4 regions of the Enterobacter sp. LM3 genome follow, and region 1 is predicted to be linked to each of the others. Evidence: predicted binding sites of a transcription regulator. Region 1 holds the regulator's gene; each other region holds the start of a gene.

Evidence for each region. The regulator CRP, encoded in region 1, controls carbon source genes, mostly activating them, when cyclic AMP is high. The targets are predictions, from matches to a motif close to ATGTGANNNNNNTCACAT.
Region 2: a site for CRP is predicted at 3,350-3,367, ahead of msrB (peptide-methionine (R)-S-oxide reductase MsrB). Genes of this name have one in related genera too.
Region 3: a site for CRP is predicted at 1,601-1,618, ahead of ACJ9N4_RS03815 (CidA/LrgA family protein). Genes of this name have one in related genera too.
Region 4: a site for CRP is predicted at 4,191-4,208, ahead of drpB (cell division protein DrpB). Genes of this name have one in related genera too.

The regions. Positions count from the first base shown of each region.
Region 1 is NZ_JBJURN010000022.1:52,715-59,980, reverse strand. It holds gene ACJ9N4_RS18830 (OsmC family protein) at 188-592, opposite strand; gene crp (cAMP-activated global transcriptional regulator CRP) at 905-1,537, shown strand; gene ACJ9N4_RS18820 (YccS/YhfK family putative transporter) at 1,596-3,683, shown strand; gene ACJ9N4_RS18815 (aspartate aminotransferase family protein) at 3,702-4,922, opposite strand; gene pabA (aminodeoxychorismate synthase component 2) at 5,009-5,572, opposite strand; gene ACJ9N4_RS18805 (putative adenosine monophosphate-protein transferase Fic) at 5,604-6,188, opposite strand; gene ppiA (peptidylprolyl isomerase A) at 6,296-6,868, opposite strand; gene tsgA (MFS transporter TsgA) at 7,147-7,266, shown strand, end outside.
Region 2 is NZ_JBJURN010000025.1:5,930-13,195, reverse strand. It holds gene ACJ9N4_RS19370 (MipA/OmpV family protein) at 321-1,067, shown strand; gene ACJ9N4_RS19365 (D-hexose-6-phosphate mutarotase) at 1,190-2,074, opposite strand; gene gapA (glyceraldehyde-3-phosphate dehydrogenase) at 2,148-3,143, opposite strand; gene msrB (peptide-methionine (R)-S-oxide reductase MsrB) at 3,484-3,897, shown strand; gene ACJ9N4_RS19350 (YeaC family protein) at 3,939-4,211, shown strand; gene ACJ9N4_RS19345 (glycoside hydrolase family 18 protein) at 4,264-5,517, opposite strand; gene pncA (bifunctional nicotinamidase/pyrazinamidase) at 5,694-6,335, opposite strand; gene ansA (asparaginase) at 6,345-7,266, opposite strand, start outside.
Region 3 is NZ_JBJURN010000002.1:361,072-368,337, forward strand. It holds gene mdtQ (multidrug resistance outer membrane protein MdtQ) at 1-361, opposite strand, end outside; gene dusC (tRNA dihydrouridine(16) synthase DusC) at 556-1,488, opposite strand; gene ACJ9N4_RS03815 (CidA/LrgA family protein) at 1,667-2,065, shown strand; gene ACJ9N4_RS03820 (CidB/LrgB family autolysis modulator) at 2,062-2,757, shown strand; gene cdd (cytidine deaminase) at 2,887-3,771, shown strand; gene sanA (outer membrane permeability protein SanA) at 3,899-4,618, shown strand; gene ACJ9N4_RS03835 (glutamine synthetase family protein) at 4,740-6,128, shown strand; gene mglC (galactose/methyl galactoside ABC transporter permease MglC) at 6,178-7,188, opposite strand; gene mglA (galactose/methyl galactoside ABC transporter ATP-binding protein MglA) at 7,204-7,266, opposite strand, start outside.
Region 4 is NZ_JBJURN010000002.1:177,932-185,197, reverse strand. It holds gene ACJ9N4_RS03035 (sensor histidine kinase) at 1-1,603, opposite strand, end outside; gene ACJ9N4_RS03030 (N-acetylmuramic acid 6-phosphate etherase) at 1,767-2,630, shown strand; gene ompC (porin OmpC) at 2,689-3,795, opposite strand; gene drpB (cell division protein DrpB) at 4,265-4,534, shown strand; gene ACJ9N4_RS03015 (phosphohydrolase) at 4,586-5,287, shown strand; gene ACJ9N4_RS03010 (DNA cytosine methyltransferase) at 5,349-6,764, shown strand; gene ACJ9N4_RS03005 (very short patch repair endonuclease) at 6,745-7,248, shown strand; gene yedA (drug/metabolite exporter YedA) at 7,208-7,266, opposite strand, start outside.

The DNA.
Region 1 (7,266 bases):
TCCCTGCGCCTCGCCCCGGCCTTACGGAAACGCTTCGGCGATTTTCAGCCGGACCATGGAGTCGCTATAAGTCTTATATTTCAATGAAATAGTTTAATTGCTTAAGAAGAAAAAAATTACTGGGGAACCCTCAGCCCCGTGGGAGAGGGTTACGGTGAGGGCATCTACGCGCACGATGCCCCCGACTTCACGCCTCAATCACTTCATACGAATGCGTGATTTTTACCGCTTTCTCCAGCATTAACGCCACAGAGCAGTATTTTTCAGCCGAAAGATCGACCGCGCGTGATACCGCCGCGTCCTTCAGCGCTGTGCCAGTAACAACAAAATGCAGGTTGATGTGCGTAAACAGGCGCGGTGCCTCTTCGCGACGTTCGGACGTGAGCTTGACTTCGCAGCCGGTCACGTCGTGACGGCCTTTTTGCAAAATCGACACCACGTCGATGGCACTGCATCCACCAGCGGCCATCAGCACCATCTCCATTGGACTTGGCGCTTTATCGCCGGAGTTACCATCCATCAAAATCTGGTGCCCGGAAGCGGATTCGCCCAGGAACGTTAAACCTTCAACCCATTTCACACGCGCTTGCATATATTCCTTAACTCCAACGTTGCATTTTTGGTGACAGATTACGCGCGCGTTACATTTCTCGCAATGGAAGGCGACCTGCGTCATGCTGAAGCGAGACACCAGGAGACACGCGGCGAAAGCTATGCTAAAACACTCAGGATGCTACAGTAATACATTGACGTTACACATGTATGCAGAGGACATCAAACTTTACTGGCTGCGAAACGTTACGACAGCCGACTTCCCAGGTATGGGTAAGAATTCGATTGCAACCCCAGAGTCAGGATGCGATTTATGACTCTGGAGACAGCTTATAACAGAGGATAACAGCGCATGGTGCTTGGCAAACCGCAAACAGACCCGACTCTCGAATGGTTCTTGTCTCATTGCCACATTCATAAGTACCCATCGAAGAGCACGCTGATTCACCAGGGTGAAAAAGCGGAAACGTTGTATTACATCGTCAAAGGCTCGGTGGCAGTGCTGATCAAAGATGAAGAAGGGAAAGAGATGATCCTTTCTTATCTGAACCAGGGCGATTTCATCGGCGAACTGGGCCTGTTTGAAGAAGGCCAGGAACGTAGTGCCTGGGTTCGTGCAAAAACAGCATGTGAAGTGGCTGAAATCTCCTACAAGAAATTCCGTCAGTTGATCCAGGTTAACCCGGACATCCTGATGCGTCTTTCTTCCCAGATGGCTCGCCGTCTGCAGGTTACGTCTGAGAAAGTGGGCAACCTTGCCTTCCTCGACGTGACCGGTCGTATCGCGCAGACGCTGCTGAACCTGGCGAAACAACCAGATGCCATGACCCACCCGGACGGTATGCAAATTAAAATCACCCGTCAGGAAATTGGTCAGATCGTCGGTTGCTCTCGTGAAACAGTGGGTCGTATCCTGAAAATGCTGGAAGACCAGAATCTGATCTCCGCGCACGGTAAAACCATCGTGGTTTACGGAACTCGTTAATTCCGGCCAAACGGCGTGTCATCGCAAGGTGTCACGCCGTTTTTGTCTCTATTCCCCCATGTGGCGCAGGCTGATCTACCACCCGGAAGTTAACTATGCACTGCGACAAACGCTGGTGTTGTGCCTTCCTGTGGCCGTGGGTTTGATCCTCGGACACCTTCAACAGGGTCTGCTGTTTTCTCTCGTTCCCGCCTGCTGCAACATCGCCGGTCTGGACACGCCCCATAAGCGATTTTTCAAACGTCTGATTATTGGTGGCTGCCTGTTTGCTGGCTGTAGCCTCGCCGTGCAACTCCTGCTGACCCGCGATATCCCGCTGCCGCTGATTTTAACCGTGCTGGCGATGACGCTGGGAGTAACGGCTGAAATCAGCTCACTGCATGCCCGCCTGCTACCTGCCTCGCTGATTGCGGCCATCTTTACCCTTAGCCTCGCGGGTAATATGCCGGTGTGGGAGCCGCTGCTGATCTACGCTCTCGGCACGCTATGGTACGGGTTGTTTAACTGGTTCTGGTTCTGGATGTGGCGGGAACAGCCGCTGCGCGAATCCCTGAGCCTGCTCTATATCCTGCTGGCGGATTACTGTGAAGCAAAGTACACCCTGCTCACCCAGCACACCGATCCGGAAAAATCACTGCCGCCGCTGCTGGCACGCCAGCAGAAAGTGGTGGATCTCATCAGCCAGTGTTACCAACAGCTACATATGCTCGCCGCCAATAAAAACCATGAGTACAAACGGCTGCTCCGCGTATTCCAGGTGGGGCTGGATCTGCAGGAGCATATCTCGGTAAGCCTGCATCAGCCGCAGGAGGTGCAGAAGCTGGTCGAGCGCAGCCACGCAGAAGCGGTGATCCGCTGGAACGCGCAAACCGTTGCCGCGCGCCTTCGCGTGCTGGCGGACGATATTCTGTATCACCGCTACCCGACGCGCTTCAACATGGACAAACAGCTCGGTGCGCTGGAAAAAATTGCCCGTCAGCATGCGGATAACCCGGTCGGGCAGTTTGCCGCATGGCATTTCAGCCGCATCGCGCGCGTGCTACGCACCCAGCGGCCACTCTATCCACGCGACCTGATGGCCGATAAACAAAAGCGTCTGCCGCTACTGCCTGCCCTCAGAAGCTATTTATCCCTGAAATCCGCCGCCCTGCGCAACGCCGCGCGGATCAGCGTCATGCTCAGCATCGCCAGCCTGATGGGTGTGGCGCTGCATCTGCCGAAACCGTACTGGATCTTAATGACCATACTGTTTGTCACGCAGAACGGTTATGGCGCAACGCGGGTGCGTATTCTGCACCGGGCGGGCGGTACAATGGCGGGGCTGATTATTGCAGGCGTGACGCTACACTTTCACGTCCCGGAAGGGTATACGCTGGTGGGCATGCTGGCGATAACGCTGGTGAGCTATCTGATCATCCGCAAGAACTACGGCTGGGCGATGGTGGGCTTTACCGTAACTGCGGTGTATACCCTGCAGCTGCTCACGCTGAACGGCGAACAGTTTATTATTGCCAGGCTGGTGGATACGCTGATTGGCTGTCTGATTGCTTTTGGCGGCATGGTCTGGCTGTGGCCGCAATGGCAAAGCGGGTTACTCAGGCAGAACGCCCATGATGCACTGGAAGCAGACCAGCAGGCGATCCGCTTAATACTGAGCGACGACCCGCAACCCTCCCCGCTGGCGTACCAGCGAATGAGGGTTAATCAGGCACATAATGCCCTGTTTAACTCCCTTAACCAGGCCATGCTGGAACCGGGCTTTAACTCGAATTATCTGGCAGACATGAAGCTGTGGGTAACCCACAGCCAGTTTATCGTCGAGCATATCAACGCCATGACCACGCTCGCACGCGAGCATACGATGCTGACGCCGGATCTGGCACAACGCTATTTGCAGTCGTGTGAAATTGCCCTGCAGCGCTGTCAGCAGCGTCTGGAGTATGACGCGCCGGGAGAAACGGGAGATGCAAACATTCTGGAAGCGCCGGAAACGCTGACCCACGGACCGATGAGCACCCTGGAGCAGCATTTGCAGCGCATTCTGGGGCATTTGAACACCATGCACACCATTTCGTCGGTGGCATGGCGTCAGCGTCCGCATCACGGCATATGGCTAACGCGTGTGTTAAAGCGGACGCCATATTGATTGCGTCGGGCAATGAGGTTATCCCCGGACTATCTTCCCGACCGCTGCGGCAAAGCGGTTTAACCCCTCTTCAATATCTTTCTCTGCCACCACCAGCGACGGCGCAAAGCGCATCACGTCTGGCCCGGCATTAAGCACCATCACCCCTTCGTGGGCTGCGGCATGCAGGAAATCGCGCGCACGGCCTTTGTATTGCGGCTTCAGCTCGGCACCAATCAACAACCCCATACCGCGGATCTCGCTGAACACGTCATACTGGTCGTCAATCTGTTGCAGATGCTTCACAAACAGCTCACGCTTCGCACTTACGCCATCAAGCACTTCAGGTGTGTTGATGATATCGAACGCGGCACCCGCAACGGCGCAGGCCAGCGGGTTTCCGCCGTAGGTCGAACCGTGGGAACCCACGTGGAACGCAGAGGCGATATCCTGGGTGGTGAGCACCGCACTGACCGGGAAGCCACCGCCGAGCGCTTTAGCGCTGGTCAGAATATCGGGGGTTACGCCGTAATGCATGTAGGCGAACAAATCGCCGGTACGCCCCATCCCGCTCTGTACTTCGTCAAACACCAGCAACGCCTGATGCGCATCGCACAGCTCGCGCAGCCCCTTCAGGAATTCCGGGGTTGCAGCCGTGACGCCACCTTCACCCTGAATTGGCTCCACGACCACCGCGCAGGTGTGATCGTCCATGACCGCTTTCACCGCGTGCAGATCGTTAAACGGCACGTGGATAATGTCGGCCGGTTTGGGACCAAAGCCGTCGGAGTACTTCGGCTGGCCGCCAACGGAAACGGTAAACAGTGAGCGTCCGTGGAACGCGTTATGGAAGGCAATGATTTTGGTTTTGTACGGGCTGTGACGCGTTGAGGCGTAGTAACGTGCCAGTTTGAATGCGGTTTCGTTGGCTTCAGTGCCAGAGTTCATAAACAGCACACGCTCAGCAAACGTCGCATCGATTATCTTACGCCCCAGGCGCAAAGCCGGTTCGTTGGTAAAGACGTTGCTGGTGTGCCACAGGGTTTCTCCCTGAGTTTTCAGCGCCTCCACCAGCGCAGGATGACAATGACCCAGCGCCGTCACCGCAATCCCACCGGCGAAATCTACGTACTCTTTACCCTGCTGATCCCAGACGCGACTGCCTTTTCCTTTCACCGGGATAAACTCAGCCGGAGCATAAATTGGCAGAATGACTTCATCAAATGTTGCGCGGGTGATTGCTGGTTGTTCAGTTGCCATGTCATGACCATCCATTTTATGTCACATTGATTGTGAAAATATAATCACAAAATATGCATAAAAAATCACAACAAGGCAATAGATATTCAGCGATTAAGGAAATTCGCCAGCAGCTGGTGGCCCTGTTCGCTCAGAATACTCTCCGGGTGGAACTGCACCCCTTCAAGATCCCATTCACGGTGGCGAATCCCCATGATCTCCTGCGTTTCACTCCAGGCAGTCACGTCAAAACAGGCGGGCAGGGTTGGCGGATCAATGACCAGAGAATGGTAGCGGGTGACGGTTAACGGATTATTTAACCCCGTGAACACGCCAGTACCCGTGTGGGTAACCGGTGCCGTTTTGCCGTGCATCACTGTGGCCGCGCGAACGATGGTCGCACCAAAGACCTGAGCAATGGCCTGATGACCCAGGCAGACGCCCAGGATCGGTAGCTTACCCGCATAGTGGCGGATAACGTCCAGAGAGATACCGGACTCCGACGGGGTACACGGCCCTGGCGAGATGACAATTTTCTGCGGGGCCAGCGTTTCAATCTCTGCCAGGCTGATGTCGTCATTACGGCGAACAACGACCTCTGCACCCAGTTCGCAGAAATACTGGTAAAGGTTCCAGGTGAAGGAATCGTAGTTATCAATCAGCAGGATCATGGCGGCTCCAGAACAAAAAGGCCGCTCTATTCTACTCAGTTTCCCGTGCTTCGCTCACCACTTTGCGAAAGATCGCGCTCAGGGCCGTCAAATCCCCCATTGCTCCGTTCTGATTGGCACGCTTCCAGTGGGCCGGATCGATATCGCGCCAGTCCAGCAAGTAACTGGCGTGGATAGCCAGTTGTTCAAAGAAAATGCGCTGTGCAATACCATTACCGCTCATAAAAGGATGCAGCATGTTAATTTCACAATAGTAGTGGCTGATCCTGGCAATAAACGCCTCTTTTCCACATCCCACCAGATAACCTTCATTTTCCAGTTTTTCCATCAATTCGTTACCGGCTTTCTCGATGTAGTCAAAGTGGCAAAACAGGATATCGCCCTTAGAAATATCGACGCGACGGTACTTGCCTGCATTCTCCACGAGTCCGTGATAGAGATGGTAGTGAATGGCGCACAGATGGGGCAACCCGGGCGCATGTGGCCCAAGCGGCAGCGTCCCGATGAGAGAGGCAGAAGGACCATTCCCCTCTTCAAGGCGGCAGCTGGCCTGAAAATTCACAGTACGTTGCTGTTCCCAGAGACGGGATTTTTGCTTGTCGGTGAGTTTTTTCACTTAACGCCTCCCTGAATGTGTCCGTTTGCCACAAGTATAAGCAGCAAAACGCGCTTTCGCAGGGAGGGCTAAATAACACGGGCGAAGCGTGCCCGTGTCAAAGACAGTTACGGCAGAACTTTGGCTGAGAGGATAACCACCGGTTTTGACGGCACGTTCTGGTATGGGCCAACGTCGTGGGTAGGTACCTGAGAGATCTTATCAGCGACATCCATTCCTTTCACAATTTTACCGAAGACCGCATAACCGAAGTCACGCTGACCGTGGTCGAGGAAGGCGTTGTCTGCAACGTTCAGGAAGAACTGGCTGGTGGCGCTGTCTTTATCTGCAGTACGCGCCATAGAGATGGTGCCACGTTTGTTCAGCAGGCCGTTGTCCGCTTCGTTCTTAATGGGTGGATTCGGCTGTTTTTGCTGCATTTGCTCGTTAAAGCCACCGCCCTGCACCATAAAGCCTGGGATCACACGGTGGAACGTGGTGTTGTTGTAGAAACCACTGTTCACGTAGTCGAGGAAGTTTTTCACAGAAACAGGAGCTTTCTGGCTATTCAGTTCCAGCTCAATATTCCCGGCAGAGGTCGTCAGCAGGACGTGAGGGTCTCCTTTTGCTGCCAGCGCAGCAGGGGAAACGGCAGAAAGAGCAAACACAGCTGCGACAGCCGCCAGTGTTGATTTGAGCATGAGAATTCCTTAACAAAGCGCAGTATAGAAAGCGAATGGTCTGATTCTAAAGAGCAGTATGAACCGAGGCCAGCCTTTTACCTAATTTTACGAAATTGAAACAGTTGTAACCACGCAAACGATTGAACACACCAGTAAAAGATGTGATTCGCATCACATAAAATATTGTAACGAAGATCTAATTTTCTGGAAAAGATTTAAATAGATCACTTTCGCGACTAAAATCTGCCCGCTCAAACGCAGTCGATGCGTTTTATTTTACTTTGAACAGGCCAGACATGACTAACAGCAATCGCATCAAGCTCACATGGATCAGCTTCTTCTCCTACGCCCTGACTGGCGCGTTGGTGATCGTCACCGGGATGGTGATGGGAAATATCGCAGACTACTTCCAGCTG
Region 2 (7,266 bases), on a different contig from region 1:
CCAGGTCTGGCGCTAAGAACCGCAGGGTGTCCAGAAAAACTCTTCTTAAATTAAAGCGTAGATGGCATTTGCAAAACTTGCATGCAGATAAATTCTAATTTCAATGACATATCAATAACTCATCCAAAAATTTCCACTGCCGTTATAGCGTGAAAGTACGTTTTTTATTCAGTAGTCACATAAATGAAAGCAGCCTGTCATCTGAAAAGTTAAAAATAACAGGTTAAGTAAAGCCATTAGTGGGCAAAAAGTTTTGGGATGTACGGAAATGGCGGTTACACTTCACCCGCTGATTATTTGACTACAGGAAAGAATGGATTGTGACCAAACTCAAACTTCTGGCATTGGGCGTACTTGCCGCGACCGCAATGAGCACCGCACAGGCGGAGAGTCAGTGGACTGCTGGTGCGGGTGTTGGCGTCATTAACAGCCCGTACAAACAGTATGACCGTGATGTCTATGCCGTTCCGGTTGTCACCTATGAAGGCGATAACTTCTGGTTCCGCGGTCTGGGTGGCGGCTACTATCTGTGGAACGATACGGCCGATAAGCTCTCCATCATGGCCTATTACGATCCGATGCACTTCAAGCCAGGTGACAGTGATAACCACGCGCTTCGCCAGCTCGACAAGCGTAAAAGCTCGATGATGGCAGGGCTCTCTTACGTTCATAACACCCAGTATGGCTTCCTGCGTACCGCGCTGGCGGGCGATACTCTGGATAACAGCAACGGTTTTATCTGGGATCTGGCCTGGCTCTATCGCTATACCAATGGTGCGGTGACCCTGACGCCAGGTATCGGTGTGCAGTACAGCAGTGAGAACTACAACGACTACTATTATGGCGTGTCTAAAAACGAATCCCGCCGCAGTGGTCTGAAAAGCTATAGCGCCGATGATAGCTGGGATCCGTACCTGGAGTTGACCGCAAGCTACAACTTCCTCACCGACTGGAGCGTATACGGCACAGGTCGTTATGTTCGCGTGAGTGATGAAGTAAAAGATAGCCCGATGGTCGATAAGTCCTGGTCGGGGATCTTCTCAGTGGGTGTGACCTACAAATTCTGATTGCGCACTCTTGTAGTGCAATCCGTGCATCATAACGGGGCGTTTACGCCCCGTTTGCTTTATGTTGGTGCCTGGTTGCGCAGTTTTTTTCCTCTCACCCAAAACGGGAGAGGGAAATGCGATCAGCGTTTAACAATGCTAATCGTCTGTCCTAAGCGAGACGGCTTCTCAGCGCTCGCTTTCTGCGGTGTACTGACACACGCGGTTTCCACACAGACAAACGTCTTGTAACCGTCGTCTGGGACGTCAGCCATGCTGATGGAGAGCGCAGGGCCAGGGTTCCAGCCCACCACGTTGCTGTGGTGATGGTGAACCACTTCGATACCACGGTTCAGGGCACTGTCGTGGATCACGCTGCACGCTTCCGGGTGCAGATAAACGCGGTCGGTGCGGTCAGGGAAGGTCTGTACGCCGTCGCTCAGTTTCCCTTCTTTTGCGTTATCCACTTTGTCGATAAAGGTATCACCAAGACCGCTCACTTTTACCGCGTTGATATCACCCACGTTGAAATAAGTGTGCAGGGCAGACGTGGTTTCAAACTCACCGTGCGCTTCCAGTTCAATTTCACAGGTCTTGCCCAGCTTGAAGCGGGCATACAGGGTGAAATCGTGCGGCCAGAGTTTACGGGTGTCATCATTGGCCTGAAGCTCGAAGGTCAGCACCACGTTGTGATCGTCTTCATTATGTGCTTTCAGCGTCCACTGCTGGTTACGGGCAAACCCGTGAGCAGGCAGACCCTGTTGTGCTGCCGGGCCGAACCACGGCCAGCAGATCGGTACACCACCGCGGATTGCTGCACCTTTTTTGAAGGAGGTGGCATTACTCAACCACAGACCTTCCTTTTCACCTTCTGGTTTCCAGGAGAGCAGGTGAGCGCCATTCAGGGCCACGGAGGCTTTTACGCGTGGATGGTCAACGACGACAATGTCGGCACCGTCAATCTGACGGAGGGAGAGCACAGGGGTAAGTTGTTCGACTACCGGAAGTGCAAAAATTTTATTAATCATTAAGCAATCCTCTGTCTTAGAAAATAAAAAAGGCGACCGAAGTCGCCTTTTTGGATCAGAATCTCATCTCAACTTATTTGGAGATGTGAGCGATCAGGTCCAGTACTTTGTTAGAGTAGCCAGTTTCGTTGTCGTACCAGGAAACCAGTTTAACGAAGTTGTCGTTCAGTGCGATACCAGCTTTAGCATCGAACACGGAAGTGCAGATTTCGCCGTTGAAATCGGTAGAAACAACGTCGTCTTCGGTGTAGCCCAGAACGCCTTTCATTGCGCCTTCGGAAGCAGCTTTGATTGCTTTCTTAATTTCTTCATAAGAAGCAGCTTTTTCCAGACGAACGGTCAGGTCAACAACGGATACGTTAGGAGTTGGAACGCGGAACGCCATACCAGTCAGTTTGCCATTCAGTTCTGGCAGTACTTTACCTACTGCTTTAGCAGCACCGGTAGAGGATGGGATGATGTTCTGAGCTGCGCCACGGCCGCCACGCCAGTCTTTGTGAGACGGGCCGTCAACGGTTTTCTGAGTAGCGGTGGTCGCGTGAACGGTAGTCATCAGACCTTCGATGATGCCGAAGTTGTCGTTGATAACTTTAGCCAGCGGTGCCAGGCAGTTGGTGGTGCAGGATGCGTTAGAAACGATGTCCTGGCCAGCATAAGTTTCGAAGTTTGCACCACGAACGAACATTGGGGTGTTGTCTTTGGAAGGACCAGTCAGAACAACTTTCTTCGCACCCGCAGTGATGTGTTTACGTGCAGTTTCGTCGGTCAGGAAGATACCGGTTGCTTCAGCAACAACGTCAACACCGATTTCGTTCCATTTCAGGTTAGCTGGGTCTTTTTCAGCAGTAACGCGGATGGTTTTGCCGTTAACAACCAGGTGGCCGTCTTTCACTTCAACGGTGCCGTCGAAACGACCGTGAGTTGAGTCGTACTTCAGCATGTACGCCATGTATTCAGCGTCCAGGAGATCGTTGATACCAACGATTTCGATGTCAGAACGTTTCTGAGCAGCACGGAAAACAATACGGCCAATACGGCCAAAACCGTTGATACCTACTTTGATAGTCATATATTCCACCAGCTATTTGTTAGTGAATAAAAGGTTGCCTGTAAAATTACAAAAACCTTACGCAGCGTCAAGCGGAATCGTGTCAATCATTGCGACAAATCAATCCTGTGACTAACGTTTGTGCGACTGACTCGCCTCACTTTCCCTTTGAGCTAGCAACCACATGGGGGCTGCGCCCGGAATTTTAAAGGCCTCTCAGGATAAAAATGTGAAGCAGATCACAATTGCCTGACCGCCTTTTCGCGACACATAAGTTTAGAACAAAAGTGCACGCGGTGGTGTTAATGTTTTGTTAGAATCTGGGCGAAAGTTGTCTGTTTCTACTGCGAGATGTAAGTATATGTCGAACCAACGTAACCCCGACGATCTGAAAAAAAACCTCACAGAAATGCAGTTTTATGTGACGCAGAATCACGGTACTGAACCGCCATTTACCGGGCGTTTGCTGCACAATAAGCGAGACGGCGTCTATCACTGTCTGGTGTGTGATGCACCGCTGTTCAATTCGCAGACAAAGTATGATTCTGGCTGTGGCTGGCCGAGCTTTTATGAGCCGGTGAGCGATGACGCGATCCGCTATCTGAGTGACATGTCGCACGGTATGCAGCGCACTGAAATCCGCTGTGGTAACTGTGACGCGCATCTCGGGCATGTATTCCCGGATGGCCCACAGCCAACAGGGGAGCGTTTCTGCGTGAATTCAGCATCAATGAGCTTCACTGATGATGAAAATGGCGATCAGACCAAAGGCTGAAAAAACGATTCAGCAAATTATTCCTTTGAAAGGGAGAAATCATGAATATTGATGACATGGTTAGCGGTATGACACCGGAGATTTATCAGCGTCTGGTGACGGCGGTTGAACTGGGAAAATGGCCGGATGGCGTGGCACTCACCCCGGAGCAAAAAGAGAACAGCCTGCAACTGGTGATGCTGTGGCAGGCCCGTCACAACACGGATGCCCAGCACATGACTATCGACACTCAAGGTCAGATGGTGATGAAGAGTAAGCGCGAGCTAAAAGAAGATTTTGGTATTACGCCAAAGCCAATTGCGACCTTCAAATAGCGGTCGCGTGAGTAGGCCGGGTAAGCGCAGTCGCTACCCGGCACAATATGCTCTAGTGTTTAATCCCCAGCGACTCTGCCAGCTGTTTCGCTAGCTGGTTTTCGTCATCCGCGCCGTACTCCCAGAACATCGCCCCGGCGAGACCTTTCTCCTTGATATAGTCCGCTTTGATGGCAACGGAACGTGGGTTTTCGTAGGAAAGGGCAAACAACGCCTTACCGCCTGCGGAATTCACCGACAACCACGGCACTTTCGCCTGATCGTCCCAGTGTTCGGTAAAGCGCTTCTGCGGATCGTTCAGTAGCTTCTTCACGATATCGTTGTACTTCACGTAGGTATCTTTGGTCAGGTCATAGCCGAGTGATTTGAACAAACCTGTCTCCTGAGGGCCGAAGTAGGGCTGCGTCACTGGATTTTTTTGCGCATCCGGTTTCGACCAGTCAACCCCTGGCTCCACGGAGCGTTTCGGGACGCGGCCATAGAAACCGATCCCAAGGTTCATCTGCTGTGGCTTCAGCCCGGCGGCCAGGTAGTTGTTAACCACAAAGTCGACGCTGTATTTATCGGCGGCGGCGACCGTTGGCCAGGCGCTGGAGTCATACAGGTTGGCGTTGAAGTACTGGGTACCGTAGGCCATGTCGTAGGTCATCAGGTTGATATAGTCGAGCAGCGGGGCGATCGCCTTTACATCCACCCAGCTTTTCGGACTTTCCGCATTTGCCCCCACCGCAATGGTGACCAGCTTTTTATGCCCGAATGCATCGCGCATCTCCTTCAGCAGTGCGGTGAAATTATCCCGATCGGCAGGCTGGCTTGCGACAAGCCCCCATGCGCCATTCACCGGATACTCCCAGTCGAGATCGATTCCGTCCAGGCCGTATTTATCGACGATCTCCTGCGCAGAGCGGATAAACACCGCGCGCGTCTCTTTGCTGGCCGCTGCACCGGAGAAACCACGTGCCCCCCAGCCACCAACGGAAAGCAGCACTTTGAGGTTCGGATTTTGTTTACGCAGGGCAGGGATTAACGCGAGGTCGGACGTGACTTTTGGCGATAGCCAGATTTGATGCAGTTTTGCCGGATCTTTCAGCGCGGCGTTGGTTTCGTCTTTCTCATTGTTATAGACCAGACCAAATGAGTAGTTCAGGTGGGTAATCTGGCGAACGTCGAGTTTATTGATGTCACCACCAGGCCCCGCAGTGACATCGCCACCTCCGTTAAAGTAGCCCACAGACATCATGGGGCTGGCGGAGGCAACTGACGCGCAAAGCAAGGGTAATGCTGCCAGCAATGGCAAACGTTTCATATAACTTCCTCTTTGACTTAATAAAATTAACCACGCCACGGAAAAGGCGTGGCGAAAAAACAGCCAGAAAAGAATAGCATTGCCGCTTCGCTGGTGATGCGAGGGAGTTCACTTTATGGGAGATCGAGGGGGGAGGGTTTTACCGGGGCAGGCGTTGCTGCCCCCGGCGAAAAGGCTTACGGTTGTGTCTCCAGCCAGTCTTCCAGCGTATACAGTGTTGCACCCTCTGCGGCCATATCCATAAACGCCTGAGCACTGTCCTGGGGGTGAATATTCACACCACGGCAGCCGTCGGTGATGACATTTACGTTGTAACCAAGCTGAAGTGCATCCAGCACGGTGAATTTCACGCAATAGTCCGTTGCCAGCCCCAGCACAATCAGTTCGGTGATTTCGTGATGGCGTAACCACGCGTCCAGCGCCGTTTTTTGACGATGTCCGTTATCAAAAAACGCGCTGTAGCTGTCGATAGCCGGGTTTTCCCCCTTGTGAAACACCGCGTCAATGGCCTTCTGATTCAGCAGCGGATGCAGCTCTGCGCCTTCGGTCTGCTGTATGCAGTGATCGGGCCAGAAGGTTTGCGCCAGACCATCGAGCTCCCCCTGGCTGTAGGGTTTAACGCCGTGCTGGCTGGCAAAGCTACCGTGGCTGGCGGGGTGCCAGTCCTGGCTTGCCACAACGGCGTCACCACGCGTTTTACACCAGGCGATTAGCGAATTAGCCACATCAATGGTGCTATCGCCTTCCGCCACGGCCAGCGCGCCGCCTGCACAGAAATCATTTTGCAAATCGACCAGTAACAGAGCGCGTTGCTTCATGAGGTCTCCTTATTCGTCCGGGGTCAGTTCACCGCGCAGGTTTTGCATCATTGCGCTGCGAATGGACTGGATGTCCAGGTTTTGACTCAGTAAATAATGAAGTTTAGTCAGCGTTGCCTCGACGGTCATATCGAAGCCGCTGATAACACCCGCATGTGCCAGCGCGTTACCGGTGGCATAACCGCCCATATTAACCTTGCCCGACATACACTGGGTCAGGTTAACCACCACGATCCCACGTTCGCTTGCTTCCTGCAGCTCTTTCAGGAATTCACCGTTCTGCGGGGCATTGCCCACACCGTAGGAGCGCAGGATCAGCGCTTTTACCGGCTGGCGCAGGAAGTTACGTACGACATCGGCAGAGATCCCCGGGTAAATCGTCACGACACCAATTGGCTGCGGGGTGATCGGGTGAACAATCAGCTCGCCTGCACTGTTTGGTGCAGGAGGTGTGCCCAGACGACGAATATGGATCCCCGCTTCCAGCAGGGGCTGGAGGTTTGGCGAGGCAAAGGCGTCAAAACCATCGGCGTGGGCTTTGGTGGTACGGTTACCGCGATACAGACGATTGTTGAAGAACAGCGACACTTCGTTAATCGGGTAATTCGCGGCCACATACAGGGAGTTAAGCAGATTGATCTGCCCGTCAGAGCGCAGCTCTGCCAGCGGAATTTGTGAGCCAGTCACGATGACGGGTTTACTCAGATTTTCCAGCATGAACGAGAGCGCTGAGGCGGTAAACGCCATCGTGTCGGTGCCGTGCAGGATCACGAAACCGTCGTACTGGTCATAATGGGCTTTAATATCATCCGCGATATGCTGCCAGTCTTCTGGCGTCATGTCGGAGGAGTCCATCAGCGGCTCATATTCGTGGATCGTAAAGTCAGGCATTTCCTGACGATGGAATTCAGGCATCAGCGCAAGCTGACGC
Region 3 (7,266 bases), on a different contig from region 1:
ATGGCCCCATTAACCCCTCAGCCGACATTTTCTGGCGTTCAGCATCAGCCGAAAAATCAATGTGTGGGCCGTCGGCAGCCATCGTGGCTTTTGCCTGAGCTTCTGCCAGCGTGATGCGCTGCCGGGCAATTTGCATATCTGGCGCATCATTCAATGCTTTCGCAATCAGCGAATTAAGCTCGGGGTCGTTATAGTCTTTCCACCATTCATTTTTCGGCCAGTCAGTACGACGTAAATGCGTATTTACCGAAGCCACTGTGGTTTGTGTTTTAACAGGCGATACTGTGGAATGTTCTGGCGCACAGGCGGCCAGAATAAAGACGAGGGGAGCACTCAGAGATAAAATAAAGGAACGTTTCATTACGCCATTCACTCAAAAATAAAGGCGCAAATTACGCTTGATACTGTTCGTTTTTTTAGTAACGCGTGGCAATCTGCAAATTGTTATACATTTAAACAATCAGAAAAATATTCATATTAAAAATTAATTAGTTAGCATTATTCACCAAAATTATAAATCTTCAAAAAGAATCGACCTGGATGAACGATCACGTATCACTTTGACTGAATCACCCGCGCAATATCCGCGGAAGTCTGTAACGTACGGATCTCCTGGAATAATCCTAACGCTTCGCTGTACTCTTTGCGCAAATAACTGAGCCACTGCTTAATACGTGCAACATGATACAAGCCGGTATCCCCCTGCTTTTCCAGACGGCTGTATTTTTGCAGTAGCGTCACCACCTCAGCCCACGGCATGCGCGGTTCGTTATATTTCACCATCCGGCTGAGATTCGGCACATTCAACGCCCCACGGCCAATCATTACCGCATCGCAGCCAGTCTCTTTCAGACAGGCCTGTGCGCTCTCGTAATCCCAGATTTCGCCATTCGCAATCACGGGAATAGAGAGTCGTTTGCGGATCTCGCCAATCGCCTGCCAGTTGATGCGATCGGCCTTATAACCATCCTCTTTGGTACGGCCATGCACGACTAACTCTGTTGCACCCGCCTGTTGTACCGCATCGGCTATTTCAAACTGTCGCGCATCGCTGTCCCAGCCCAGTCGCACCTTCACCGTCACCGGTAAATGCGACGGTACAGCTTCACGCATGGCTTTTGCACCGCGATAAATCAGCTCAGGATCTTTCAGCAATGTTGCCCCACCGCCGCTGCCGTTGACCAGTTTCGACGGGCAGCCGCAGTTGAGATCGACCCCGTAAGAACCAAGATCCACCGCACGGGCGGCATTTTCCGCCAGCCATTGCGGATACTGGCCCAGCAACTGAATGCGCACCAGCGTGCCGGATGTTGTTCGGCTCTGGTTGTGCAGCTCCGGGCAGAGCCTGTGAAAAGATTTTACCGGCAATAACATATCGACCACGCGTAAAAATTCCGTCACGCAGAGATCGTAATCATTCACCTCGGTCAGAAGCTCGCGCACGAGGGAGTCGAGCACGCCTTCCATTGGGGCCAGTAAAACACGCATATCAGTACCTGTAAAAAAAGACGCGCTATAGTTGCATTTAAACTTAAGACTGTCCATTTGTGGCAATGTCAGACGTTCCATTCAGGAATGTCTGGTATGCTCAAAATTCATGATGTGATCCGTAGCACATTTCAGGGTTTAATTGTATGATGAATGCGTTTCATCAAGGACTTTCACCATGAGCAAATCATTGAATACTATCTGGCAATACCTGCGCGCATTCGTCCTGATTTACGCCTGTCTGTACGCCGGGATTTTCATCGCGTCCCTGTTACCTATCACCATTCCCGGCAGCATTATCGGTATGCTGATCCTGTTTGTGCTGCTGGCACTGCAGGTTTTGCCTGCAAAGTGGGTCAACCCTGGCTGCTTCGTTCTCATTCGCTACATGGCGCTACTGTTTGTCCCCATCGGCGTCGGGGTCATGCAATATTACGATTTGCTCAAAGCACAGTTCGGCCCCATTGTCGTCTCCTGCGCGGTCAGTACGCTGGTGGTTTTCCTGGTGGTGAGCTGGAGTTCGCATCTGGTGCATGGCGAACGTAAAGTGATTGGGCAAAAAGGAACAAAGCAATGATGGAGAATATCTGGTGGTCGCTGCCGTTAACCCTGGTGGTGTTCTTCGCCGCGCGTAAACTTGCCGTACGTTTCAGAATGCCATTGCTCAACCCTCTGCTGGTGGCGATGGTGGTGATCATTCCTTTCCTGCTTCTCACCGGCATTCCTTACGAACGCTACTTTGCCGGGAGCAAGATTTTAAACGATCTGCTGCAGCCTGCCGTTGTGGCGCTCGCCTTTCCTTTATATGAACAGTTGCACCAGATCCGTGCCCGCTGGAAGTCCATCATTACTATCTGTTTTGTGGGGAGTCTGGTGGCGATGATTACCGGAACGTCGGTCGCACTGTTGATGGGAGCCTCTCCGCAGATTGCTGCCTCTATTCTGCCAAAATCCGTCACCACGCCAATCGCGATGGCGGTGGGCGGCAGCATCGGCGGTATACCGGCCATCAGCGCCGTATGCGTAATTTTCGTGGGTATTCTTGGTGCGGTATTTGGCCATACCCTGTTGAATGCTATGCGCATTCATACCAAAGCCGCGCGTGGTCTGGCGATGGGGACGGCTTCACACGCCCTGGGTACCGCACGTTGCGCTGAGCTGGATTATCAGGAAGGGGCATTCAGCTCGCTGGCACTGGTCATCTGTGGGATCATGACCTCTCTGATCGCGCCGTTCCTGTTCCCGATCATTCTGGCAGTTGTGGGCTAAAATTTGCGATACGTCGCGCAAATTTCATTTTGTTTTCATAAGTTGCATAAGTAATGAGAAGTGGATCACATATAAAGCCGTAATGGCTCCGTACACTACCGATCCATTAACCTTTATGAGGCAAACGCCATGCATCCACGTTTTCAAGCTGCTTTCGCCCAGCTTGCAGAGAATTTGCAATCAGCCCTGGCCCCGGTTCTGGCGGATGAGCATTTCCCCGCCCTGCTGACGGCTGAGCAGGTCACTCTGCTTCAACAGGCAACAGGACTGGACGAAGACGCGCTGGCTTTCGCACTGCTGCCGCTGGCCGCCGCCTGCGCACGCGCTGACCTCTCCCACTTCAATGTAGGGGCGATTGCACGCGGTGTAAGCGGAACCTGGTACTTTGGCGGTAACATGGAGTTCCTGGGTGCGACGATGCAGCAAACTGTCCACGCGGAACAAAGCGCCATCAGCCACGCCTGGCTGCGCGGCGAAAAAGCGCTAAGCGCCATTACCGTTAACTACACCCCTTGTGGCCACTGTCGTCAGTTTATGAACGAGCTGAACAGCGGACTGCAATTGCGCATCAACCTGCCAGGTCGTGCACCACACACGCTGGGTGATTACCTGCCTGACGCTTTCGGCCCGAAAGATCTGGATATCAAAACGCTGCTGATGGATGAGCAGGATCACGGCTTCGCCCTGTCCGGCGATGACCTGAGCCAGGCCGCTATCACCGCCGCCAACAAGAGCCACACCCCGTACAGCAAATCACCTAGTGGCGTAGCGCTACAGTGCCGTGATGGCCGTATCTTCAGCGGCAGCTATGCGGAAAATGCCGCATTTAACCCAACGCTGCCACCGCTGCAGGGCGCACTGAATCTGCTGAACCTGAACGGTTATGACTACCCGGATATTCAGCGCGCTATTCTGGCAGAAATTGCCGATGCACCGCTGATTCAGTGGGATGCTACCGCCGCCACGCTGAAAGCGCTGGGCTGTTCATCGATTGAACGCGTGCTGCTTGCGTAATCCTTCCGGCGGGCAGGAATGCCCGCCAGTGTGATGAAAAACCCCTCAGTTGATTCGCTGTTTCTTGCGCTAACCATGCGGGTAAAGTAGCCTGAGTTAAATTTCACCTTTGGTACGAGCCATCTGCATGTTAAAGCGCGTTTTTTACAGCCTGTCTGTCCTGCTCGGCATACTGCTGTTGACTGTGCTTGGCCTCGACCGCTGGATAAGCTGGAAAACAGCGCCCTACATCTTTGATGACCTGCAGGATCTCCCCTATCGTCAGGTTGGTGTGGTACTCGGTACCGCCAAATATTACCGTACCGGCGTCATCAATCAGTATTACCGTTATCGTATTCAGGGGGCGCTAAACGCCTATAATAGCGGCAAGGTGAATTACCTGCTGTTGAGCGGCGATAACGCGCTGCAAAGCTATAACGAACCGGTGACGATGCGTAAGGATTTGATTGCCGCAGGGGTCGACCCGGCCGATATCGTGCTCGACTACGCCGGATTCCGCACCCTGGACTCCATCGTGCGTACCCGTAAAGTGTTCGACACCAACGATTTCATCATCATTACCCAGCGCTTCCACTGCGAACGGGCATTGTTTATTGCGTTGCATATGGGTATTCAGGCCCAGTGCTACGCGGTGCCATCGCCAAAAGACATGCTGAGCGTGCGCGTACGCGAGTTCGGTGCCCGTTTTGGTGCGCTGGCTGACCTGTACATCTTCAAACGAGAACCGCGCTTTTTAGGCCCACTGGTGCCAATTCCGGCGATGCATGAAGTGCCAGAAGATGCGCAGGGTTACCCGGCAGTGACGCCTGAACAACTGCTGGATATGCAGAAAAAAGAGAAAAAATAGCCCCGCTTTTATACTTTCTTTACGTCGGGCATCACTCTTTTTATCCGCCCTTTACTCTCGCCCTTTTAAGCTGAGTTCATTGCCGCTACGGCTTCATTGAAGAATGACTATGAACTCAATAATGAATGCTTTTTTCCTGAAAAATATCCGCCCGTATTTTAACTTCCCGGGATTATCGCTCCCGACCGCCCTCAATTCAGGCCTGTATCTCGATGAGAAAATTGCAGCCATGAAACAGAATTTGTCAGCGGAAGTGACGGATTATCTGGCACGTTATCCGCAGACTAAACACATTGACGTTTACCTGAACGACATCAATGGCATTATGCGTGGCAAACGGCTCTCAGTGGAAAGCATGCTGAATCTTGAGAAAGGCTGCTATTTTCCCCTTTCGGTCTACTCGATGGATCAAAAAGGAAAGATTGCCGCATCACTTCATGATGAGCCAGACCGGCTTTGCGTACCCGTTCCCGGTTCCCTGTGCCCTTCGCCCCAGGCTCCTGAGCATAACGCGCAGATCCTGTTGACCATGAATGACAGCGATGGAAAATCCTGTCCGCTTGAGCCACGCGTGATATTGCAAAACGTCCTTGCTCGCTTCCACCAGCATGGGCTTTTCCCGGTGATTGCACCAGAGATTGAGTTCTATCTGACGGGGTCAGATTCTCAGGATCCGCAGAATCAGGGTTGCTTTCATATGGATACGTCAACGGCGCACGCGGCATTGTTTGACGAACTGGAGCAGCTGGCGCAACACCAGCACATTCCACTGACCGGGATCGTGGCAGAAGCCGAACCCGGTCAGTACGAGTTGAACCTGAAGCACAGCCATCGGGTTATTGAGGTATGCGATAACGTACTGGCTCTGCGGCGCTTAACCCGATACGTTGCAGAGAAACACGGGCTCCAGGCCAGCTTTATGGCCAAACCCTTCAGCCTTCAGTCCGGCAGCGGTCTGCATTTCCATTTCAGCCTGAATAATATTCACGGCGAAAACATGTTCGCCTCACCGGTGGATGAGCTCAATAGCATGATGCGCCTGTGTATCGCGGGCCAGCTGGCACTGATGCCCGCGTCCGTCGCCATTCTGGCGCCGGGTGTTAACGCTTTCCGCCGCCTGCGTAAAAACCTCAATGAGCCACTATTTAACTCCTGGGGCTATAACACCCGCTCCGCCGCGCTGCGTATTCCCTGCTCGGATGAGAACAACCGTCGTATTGAGTATCGTCTGGCGGGTGCGGATGCCAACCCGTATCTGGTGGTCGCCACAATCCTCACGGGCATGTTGTATGGTCTGGAAAATTTCGATGAGGATGATTTACCTGAACCGCAACAGGATGAACCTGTATTGCCGCTGTTCCAGCAGCAGGCCATTGAGGTATTTTCCCGCAACCAATATCTCACCGACAGCCTTGGCGAAGCCTTTTCCCAACAGTGGGTTGCCTGCAAGCTCTCAGAGCTGGACTGGTTTGAAAGTATCGTCACCGAACAAGAATCCGCGCTGACGTGAAAAACAAAAAAGCCCGCTCAATGAGCGGGCCTGGTCAGGCATGAAGCCATTATTTCTTACGCGCGTATTTCAGTGAATCCAGGGCAACCGCGAAGATGATGATTGCGCCTTTGATGATGTACTGCCAGTACGGGTTCACACCGATGTAGGTCAGACCGTAGTTGATAACGGTGAAGATGATGACACCGGTTACCACGCCAAGCACGGTACCAACACCGCCGCTGAAGGAAACACCACCTACCACACACGCAGCAATCGCATCCAGTTCGTACATAAAACCAAGGTTGTTGGTTGCAGAACCGATACGACCGGCTTCCAGCATCCCACCGAAGGCATAGAACACGCCGGACAGGGCATAAATCATCAGCAGGTTCAGCGCAACGTTAACGCCAGACACTTTTGCCGCTTCCGGGTTACCACCGATAGCGAAGATATTTTTACCGAAGCGAGTTTTGTTCCACAGGATCCAGACGAAGGACACTGCAATCAACGCATAGAAGGTGATGTACGACAGGCGGAAACTGCCCAGCGCGATAAACCCTTGCGTGAAGGTCGAGAAGCCACTGTCAAACCCCGAGATTGGGGACGCACCGACGAAGTCGTAGTACAGGGAGTTGATACCGTAAACGATGATCATCGTACCCAACGTGGTGATAAATGGCGTCACGTTCAGGTAAGCAATGATGATGCCGTTAATCAGACCAATTACCGCACCGATGACGCAGACAATCAGGATCACCACGAAAATCGGCATGGTCGCCATTTCCGGGAACACTTTGTTGGCATTTTCCATCGACTGCAACATCGTTGCCGCGATAACCGCCGCCAGCCCCACCTGACGCCCCGCCGAAAGGTCAGTACCCTGGGTGACGATAAGACCCGCTACGCCCAGTGCGATGATAATACGCACGGAAGATTGGGTCAGAATGTTACTCAGGTTCAGCAGACTTAAGAACGTAGGATCCTGGAAAATAATGATGGCCAGTAACACTAAAAGAACAACGTAAATACCGCCTTCTTTCAGATAAGTGAGAAAACTTTTTTTATTTAACGCACTCATGAGGAGCCCCTGATCTTAAAGGTGCAAAGACGCAAGACGCAGAATTTCGTTTTGCGTTGTCGTTTTGGTGTCAACAAT
Region 4 (7,266 bases), on a different contig from region 1:
TCTCGCTATCCCAGGGGATGTGAACAAAAAATTGAGTAAATACACCCGGTTCAGACTCGACGCTGATGTCCCCACCGAGATTCTGGATCTGCTGGCGGGCAAGGAACAACCCAACGCCCCGGTTTTCACCTTTTGTTGAGAAGCCCTTCGTAAAAATATCCTCCAGTGCTACCGGATCGATGCCTGGGCCATCATCGCTGACTTCACAGCTGAGCCAGCCGCTTTGATAGTGCAGCAGCAGGCTGATTTCACCTTCCGTTTGATCCTGCATAGCGTCCAGTGCATTTTCGATCAGATTCCCCAGCACGGTAATGAGTACCGCGACCTGCTCTTCGTTGGCCGTGTCGGGGAGCAGACATTCGTCGGACAGCGTGAGGGTAATTCCGGCCTCTTTTGCCCGGTTGATTTTACCCAGCAAAAAGCCAGCAATCACCGGAGATTTAATCTTATGCTGAATGGCTCCAATGTCAGTCTGGTAATTATGCGCCGTCTGGATAATGTACTCTTCCAGCTTGTCATAGCGCTTCATATGCAGCAGCCCCAGGATCACATGCAGCTTATTCATAAACTCATGGGTGTGGGAGCGCAGGGCATCGACGTAGTTGACCATGCCATCAATACGCTGCATCAGCTGGCTGATTTCCGTTTTATCGCGGAAGGTGCAGATGGCCCCAATCACCCGATTCCGGCTTTTTACCGGCACCATATTACAAAGTAATAACCGCCCGTTGCAGCTGATCTCCTGGTCCTGGCGGGCAATACCGGTTTTCGACACTTCCCGCAGGCTTGTCAGCAGCGGTTCGCTGGTATTTTCGGTTTGTTGGCCCGGTAACAGGAGTAACATTTCTCTGCCAGCGTGGTTGACCATCGTGACGCGGCCATGAATATCTACCGCCAGGACACCTTCCCGGAGCGACTGTAGCATCGCCTGACGTTGCTCAAATAGCGCGGAGATTTCGTACGGCTCCAGACCAAACAGGATCCGTTTCAGTACGCGGACAAGACCCCAGATCGCCAGCGAACTCATCAGGATACTGAACAGAATGGTCCAGACGGCGTTCAACCGCCCGCGCGTAATTTGATCTTCAACTTTATTGAGGGAGATCCCCACCACGACAACGCCAATTTGCTCGTGCTGGGCGTCGTAGACCGGTGTGAACACGCGCAAGGCCTCGGCTAGTGCGCCCCGGTTAACGGAGACATTCTCCTTTCCTTCCAGAGCGGGTGTCAGATCGTCGCCAATAAAATGCAGGCCTAACAGCGCTTCGTTCGGGTGAGCGTAACGAATACCGCGCATGTCGGTGACCACGGTGAACAGCAGGTCGTTACGTTGCGTCACGGCCTGAGCGAGGGGCTGGATAATATCGGCCTGTGGGGCCTGCATCAGACCACGCTTCACGTCAGGGCTGTCGGCAAAGGTGCGGGCAATCCCCAGCGCGGTATCTTTAACATCATCTCGCGTGGCCCGCGTGATTTGCACTGAATAAAGGGCAAAAACCACCAGCAGGACAGAGCCGATAATGGCGCATACCATGAGTGTGACCAGGGTGTTTAGTTTCATGGGACGTCTGCGCGTCTCAGGAAACGGCTGCAAATCGCTCATTACCACTCCGTGATAAAGGAGAAAGGGTAATTATCACCGATGCCGCGCATTTCTTAAAGCTATGTAAAAGCATGCGGTTGCTCTACTTTTCGTGACCCTCCTCGCAGGTCATCCATATAAAACACTTTATAGTGTGTGGGTACTCATAATAAGGAGGCTGTTTATGAGCATTATGCTTACCGGTTCGGTCAAGGAAAGACGGCACGCCAGCACGATGAATATCGATAGATTGTCCACGCTGGACATGCTGAAAGTCATTCACCAGGATGATGCACAAATCTCTACGGCCATGACTCCCTGCTTAACGACGATTGCCCGCGTGGTCGATAACGCAGCGGCAACCCTGAGTCATGGCGGGCGTTTGGTGATCGTTGGCGCTGGCCCGTCCGGCCGCGCGGCAAAACAGGCGGCAGATGAATATGCGCCGGGAAAATCCCCGGTGATTGCCATTACGGCAGGTGATGATGCCGGAAGCTACGAGCGTGGTGTCGCTGACCTGCAGGCTATCGGGTTTGGCGAGCACGACATGATGCTGGCGGTCACCGTCAGTGGAAAAACCCCCTGGGTCTGGGGAGCCATGCGGCATGCGTGGTCGCTGGGGTCGACTGTCGCCGTTATTACCGATGATGCACAAAGCGAGGCGGCGCAGCTGGCAAGCATGGTCATTGCGCCTGAACTGGGGGCTGATGCCGTTGCCGGGTATATCAATACCAAAGCGGGGATTGCGCAAAAAATGATCCTCAGCATGGTCGCTACCGGGCTGGCAATTCGCACCGGGCGTGTTTACAGCAACCTGCGTGTGGATCTGGAAGCAAGCAATACCAAATGGGTTGAACGGCAAATTGCGATTGTAATGGAAGCCGGGGGATGCACCCGCGCCGTTGCGAAAGCGGCGCTGGAAAGCTGTAACAACAACTGTAAAACAGCGGTGCTGATGGTACTGACCGGGCTGGATGCGTGGAAAGCGCATGAGTTGCTGGCGCAGAATAATGGATTTATTCGGGTGGCATTGCAGGAAGCACCGTAAGGGTGTGTGCCAGAGACAGAAAAAGCCCGCTGTATGCGGGCTTTAGTCTTTATGGGGATTAGAACTGATAAACCAGACCTACCGCCACGATATCATCAGTGCTGATACCGTTTGCGCTGTAGAAGTTATCGTCTTCATCCAGCAGGTTGATTTTGTAATCAACATAGGTGGACATATTCTTATTGAAGTAATACGTTGCGCCAACGTCTGCATATTTCACTAAATCTTTGTCGTTACCGTAGCTGGAATTCAGGTCTTTACCTTTAGACATCAGGAAAGAGACGGCAGGACGCAGACCGAAGTCGAACTGGTACTGTGCAGTGACTTCAAAGTTCTGGGTTTTGTTTGCTACACCGAAGTCACCGTATGGCGTCATGTTGCGGGTTTCTGCATACATTGCGGCCAGATAGACGCTGTTGGCATCATATTTCATGCCCAGGGTCCAGGCATCCGCTTTGTCACCGCCAGCCGTCGTTTTAGTGACCTGATCGTTGGTACGGTCGGAAGAGGAATATGCTGCACCAGCGGTGAAGCCCATTCCGAAGTCGTAGGAGGTTGAAATACCCCAGCCGTCACCGTTTTGTTTACGAATATCACGGCCGTTGTTGGTGCCTTCCTGATCGTTTGATGCACTTTCATTATTACCCTGGTACTGAAGGGCAAAATTCAGGCCATCGGCCATACCGAAGAAACCATTGTTACGGTAAGTTGCAACACCGTTTGCACGGCCAGTCATAAAGTTATCGGTATGGGTATAGGAGTCGCCGCCGAACTCAGGCAGCATATCGGTCCAGCCTTCTACGTCGTATACAACACCGTAATTACGACCGTAGTCAAATGAACCGTATTCACCAAATTTCAGACCCGCAAAACCAAGACGTGTCCACGATTGTTTGTCACTGCCTTCAGTATTATTTGCCTGAATATTATATTCCCACTGACCATAACCGGTCAGCTGAGCGTTAATCTGGGTTTCGCCTTTGAAGCCCAAACGTACATAGCTCATGTCGCCGTCAGAACCGGTGTCATCAGAGAAATAGTGCAGACCATCCACTTTACCGTACAGGTCTAATTTATTGCCGTTGTTGTTGTACACTTCAGCCGCATTTGCAGCACCAGCCATTAATAAAGCAGGTACAATAATTGCCAGAACTTTTCTTTTCATTATATATTCCCTTTAAAGATAATTTATATGAATATATGTAGTGACTCTCCGTAACTACAGGCCAGATACTATTCTATGGGATATTATTTAGGTTCAAAAATAAATGTAATTAAAATAGTAAAATAATTACAAAATGTTTCTATTTGTCTATTTATTTTTCTTGTGAATTTCTTTCCCGAATATATAGGGGTTAATTATTATTAAGTATTTATTTTGAATATTATTCCGTAGTTTTAATTTGCAGGAATTATATTTCATGTGACGTGTAGTCAGAAGAGAACATCATTTTCAACAGCATTACGCCGGGAATGTGCCAGTCTGCAAATTTGCCAGAGATCAACTTAACGCAAACTTGCGAGCAGAAAGCGTCGCGGAGCCCGACGTTTAATGCCAAAATGTGACTATCATCACAAAATTTGAACGAATATGTGAAAACGGTAACGTGGTTGCCGTGGAGTAAGGATTGAAGATGGAACGAAAAAACGATCGTAGCCTGGGAGGCAAACTGGCTCTGTGGGTGTTTTACGCTTTTTGCGGATACTTTGTCTGGGCGATGGTTCGCTATATATGGGTAGTGAGTAAAATTCCTTCACTGTCCGATACCATTGTTGACGGGTCTCTGGGATCGACCAGCGGTAAGTGGCTTGGGGCACTGTTTGGCTTTTTAGTACTGAGCACCGTAGGCCTGATTCTGGGCGGGATTGCCTGGTACACGCGCCCACGGCAGGACAACCCGTGATAGCCGCAGGGAAAATTGCTATTGTAGTGGTTTAAGCGACAGGACGTGATGATGGAAATTGCACAGTGGCAACACCGCTTTGAGCGCTGGCTTGATGAAAACCACACTACCGACGACGCCGCGCATGATATTTCGCACTTTCGCCGTGTCTGGATGACGGCGCAGAACATCATGGCTAACCAGATGGCTGAGCCGCTGGTCGTGCTGACGGCATGTTATTTCCATGACATTGTCAGCCTGCCGAAAAACCATCCCGATCGTAGCCAGTCATCACAGCTGGCGGCGCGCGAGACGCGTAATATTTTAAGACGCGATTTCCCTGATTTTCCCTCAGAGCACTATGCTGCCGTGGAGCATGCCATTGAGGCGCACAGCTTTAGCGCAGGCATTACGCCGCAAAGCCCTGAGGCCAAAATTGTGCAGGATGCTGACCGGCTGGAGGCATTAGGCGCTATCGGTCTTGCACGTGTTTTTGCCGTATCGGGGGCGCTGGGTGTGGCGCTTTTTGATGCAGAAGATCCGTTCGCTGATGCTCGCCCGCTGGACGACAGAACCTTCGCGCTCGACCATTTTCAGACCAAGCTACTGCGCTTGCCAGAGACAATGAAAACGGAAGTGGGGCGCGAACTCGCGCGGCATAACGCCGATTTTCTGATCCAGTTTATGGCAAAACTGAGTGCCGAATTACAGGGTGACTGCCTGGGGTTAGATAGCCAGGTTCAGCACCGCTTTCGCCGCAGTTTGAGTGACTGAACTGTGGTAATCTGTTCCCCGTCTTTATTGCCTGGTTAAAAGAATGCAGGAAAATCGATCAGTGACTAAGCCCGCGTCTGAGCAGGCTGAGAAATCAACGGCAACGGTACAGGCGCTACTGCACCAGTTGCTGGATATCTATGATGCTAAATCTTTGGCAAACCAGCTGGCAGCACACGGTGAGAGCCACTGGAGCCCGGCAATTCTCAAGAGACTGCTTACCAGCGAGCGGGCAGGGCATCGCCTGAGCGAGAGCGAGTTCCGTTACCTGCAAAACCTGCTTCCGCGCCCGTCAGCGGCACATCCGAACTATGCCTTCCGTTTTATCGATCTCTTTGCCGGTATCGGCGGGATCCGGCACGGGTTTGAAGCCATTGGTGGGCAGTGCGTATTTACCAGCGAGTGGAATAAACATGCGGTTCGTACCTATAAAGCCAACTGGTATTGTGACCCTGACGCGCATCATTTCAATGCCGATATCCGCGATGTGACCCTGAGCCACAAAAGCGGTGTGACCGATGCAGAGGCTGCCGCCCATATTCGCGATACTATTCCTGCACACGATGTCCTTCTGGCTGGTTTTCCGTGCCAGCCTTTCTCGCTTGCCGGGGTATCGAAAAAAAATGCCCTCGGACGCGCCCACGGTTTTGCCTGCGATACGCAGGGAACGCTGTTTTTTGACGTTGCCCGTATTATTGATGCCCGTCGTCCGGCCATTTTTGTGCTGGAAAACGTCAAGAATTTAAAGAGCCATGACGGTGGGAAAACCTTCCGTATTATCATGCAAACGCTCGATGAGCTGGGCTACGACGTGGCCGACTCGCAGGATATGGGCGCAGATGACCCGAAAATCATCGATGGCAAATTTTTCCTGCCTCAACACCGCGAACGTATTGTGCTGGTGGGCTTCCGTCGCGATCTCAATCTGAAGGGGGATTTTACCCTGCGGGATATCCCGTCGTTGTATCCGGCGCGTCGTCCGACCGTGGCTGATCTGCTGGAGCCCGCCATCGATGCCAAATTTATCCTGACCCCGGTGCTGTGGAAATACCTCTATCGCTATGCCAAAAAACACCAGGCAAAGGGCAATGGTTTTGGTTTTGGTATGGTTAACCCGAACGATCCGCACAGCGTGACCCGCACACTGTCCGCCCGCTACTATAAAGACGGCGCGGAAATTCTTATCGACAGAGGGTGGGATAAAGCCCTGGGCGAGAAAGACTTCGACGACCCGCAGAACCAGCGTCATCGTCCGCGTCGCTTAACGCCACGTGAATGCGCGCGCCTGATGGGGTTTGAAACGCCGCAGGGTTACAGCTTCCGTATACCGGTGTCGGACACTCAGGCGTACCGTCAGTTTGGTAATTCCGTGGTGGTTCCCGCATTTGCCGCAGTGGCAAAACTACTGGCCCCACGCATCAAACAGGCTGTTGCGCTGCGCCAGAGTGAGGCCGTCAATGACGGATGTACACAATAAGGCGACTCGCAGTAAAAATATGCGTGCCATCGGCACGCGTGATACCGCAATAGAAAAACGGCTAGCCGGGTTACTGGAGCTGGCTGGTTTTGATTTTCGCGTGCAGGATGCCGCGCTTGCCGGGCGTCCCGACTTCGTGGTCGATGCGTATCAGTGCATCATCTTTACCCACGGCTGCTTCTGGCATCATCATGACTGTTACCTGTTTAAAGTCCCTGCGACCCGCACCGATTTCTGGCTGGACAAAATAGGTAAGAATGTGGCGCGAGACAAACGTGATATTGCAACGCTTGTTGCACAAGGCTGGCGGGTGCTGATTGTCTGGGAGTGTGCGCTGCGCGGCAAGCTGAAGCTGAATGATGTGGAACTGACTGAGCGGCTGGAAGAGTGGATCTGCGGCGGCGGGCAGGCCGCGCAGATCGACACCCAGGGGATCCATCCGCTTAGGGTTTCTCCACCTCACACGGAACCACCACCGGTTTAGCCGGCAGCAAATATTTCC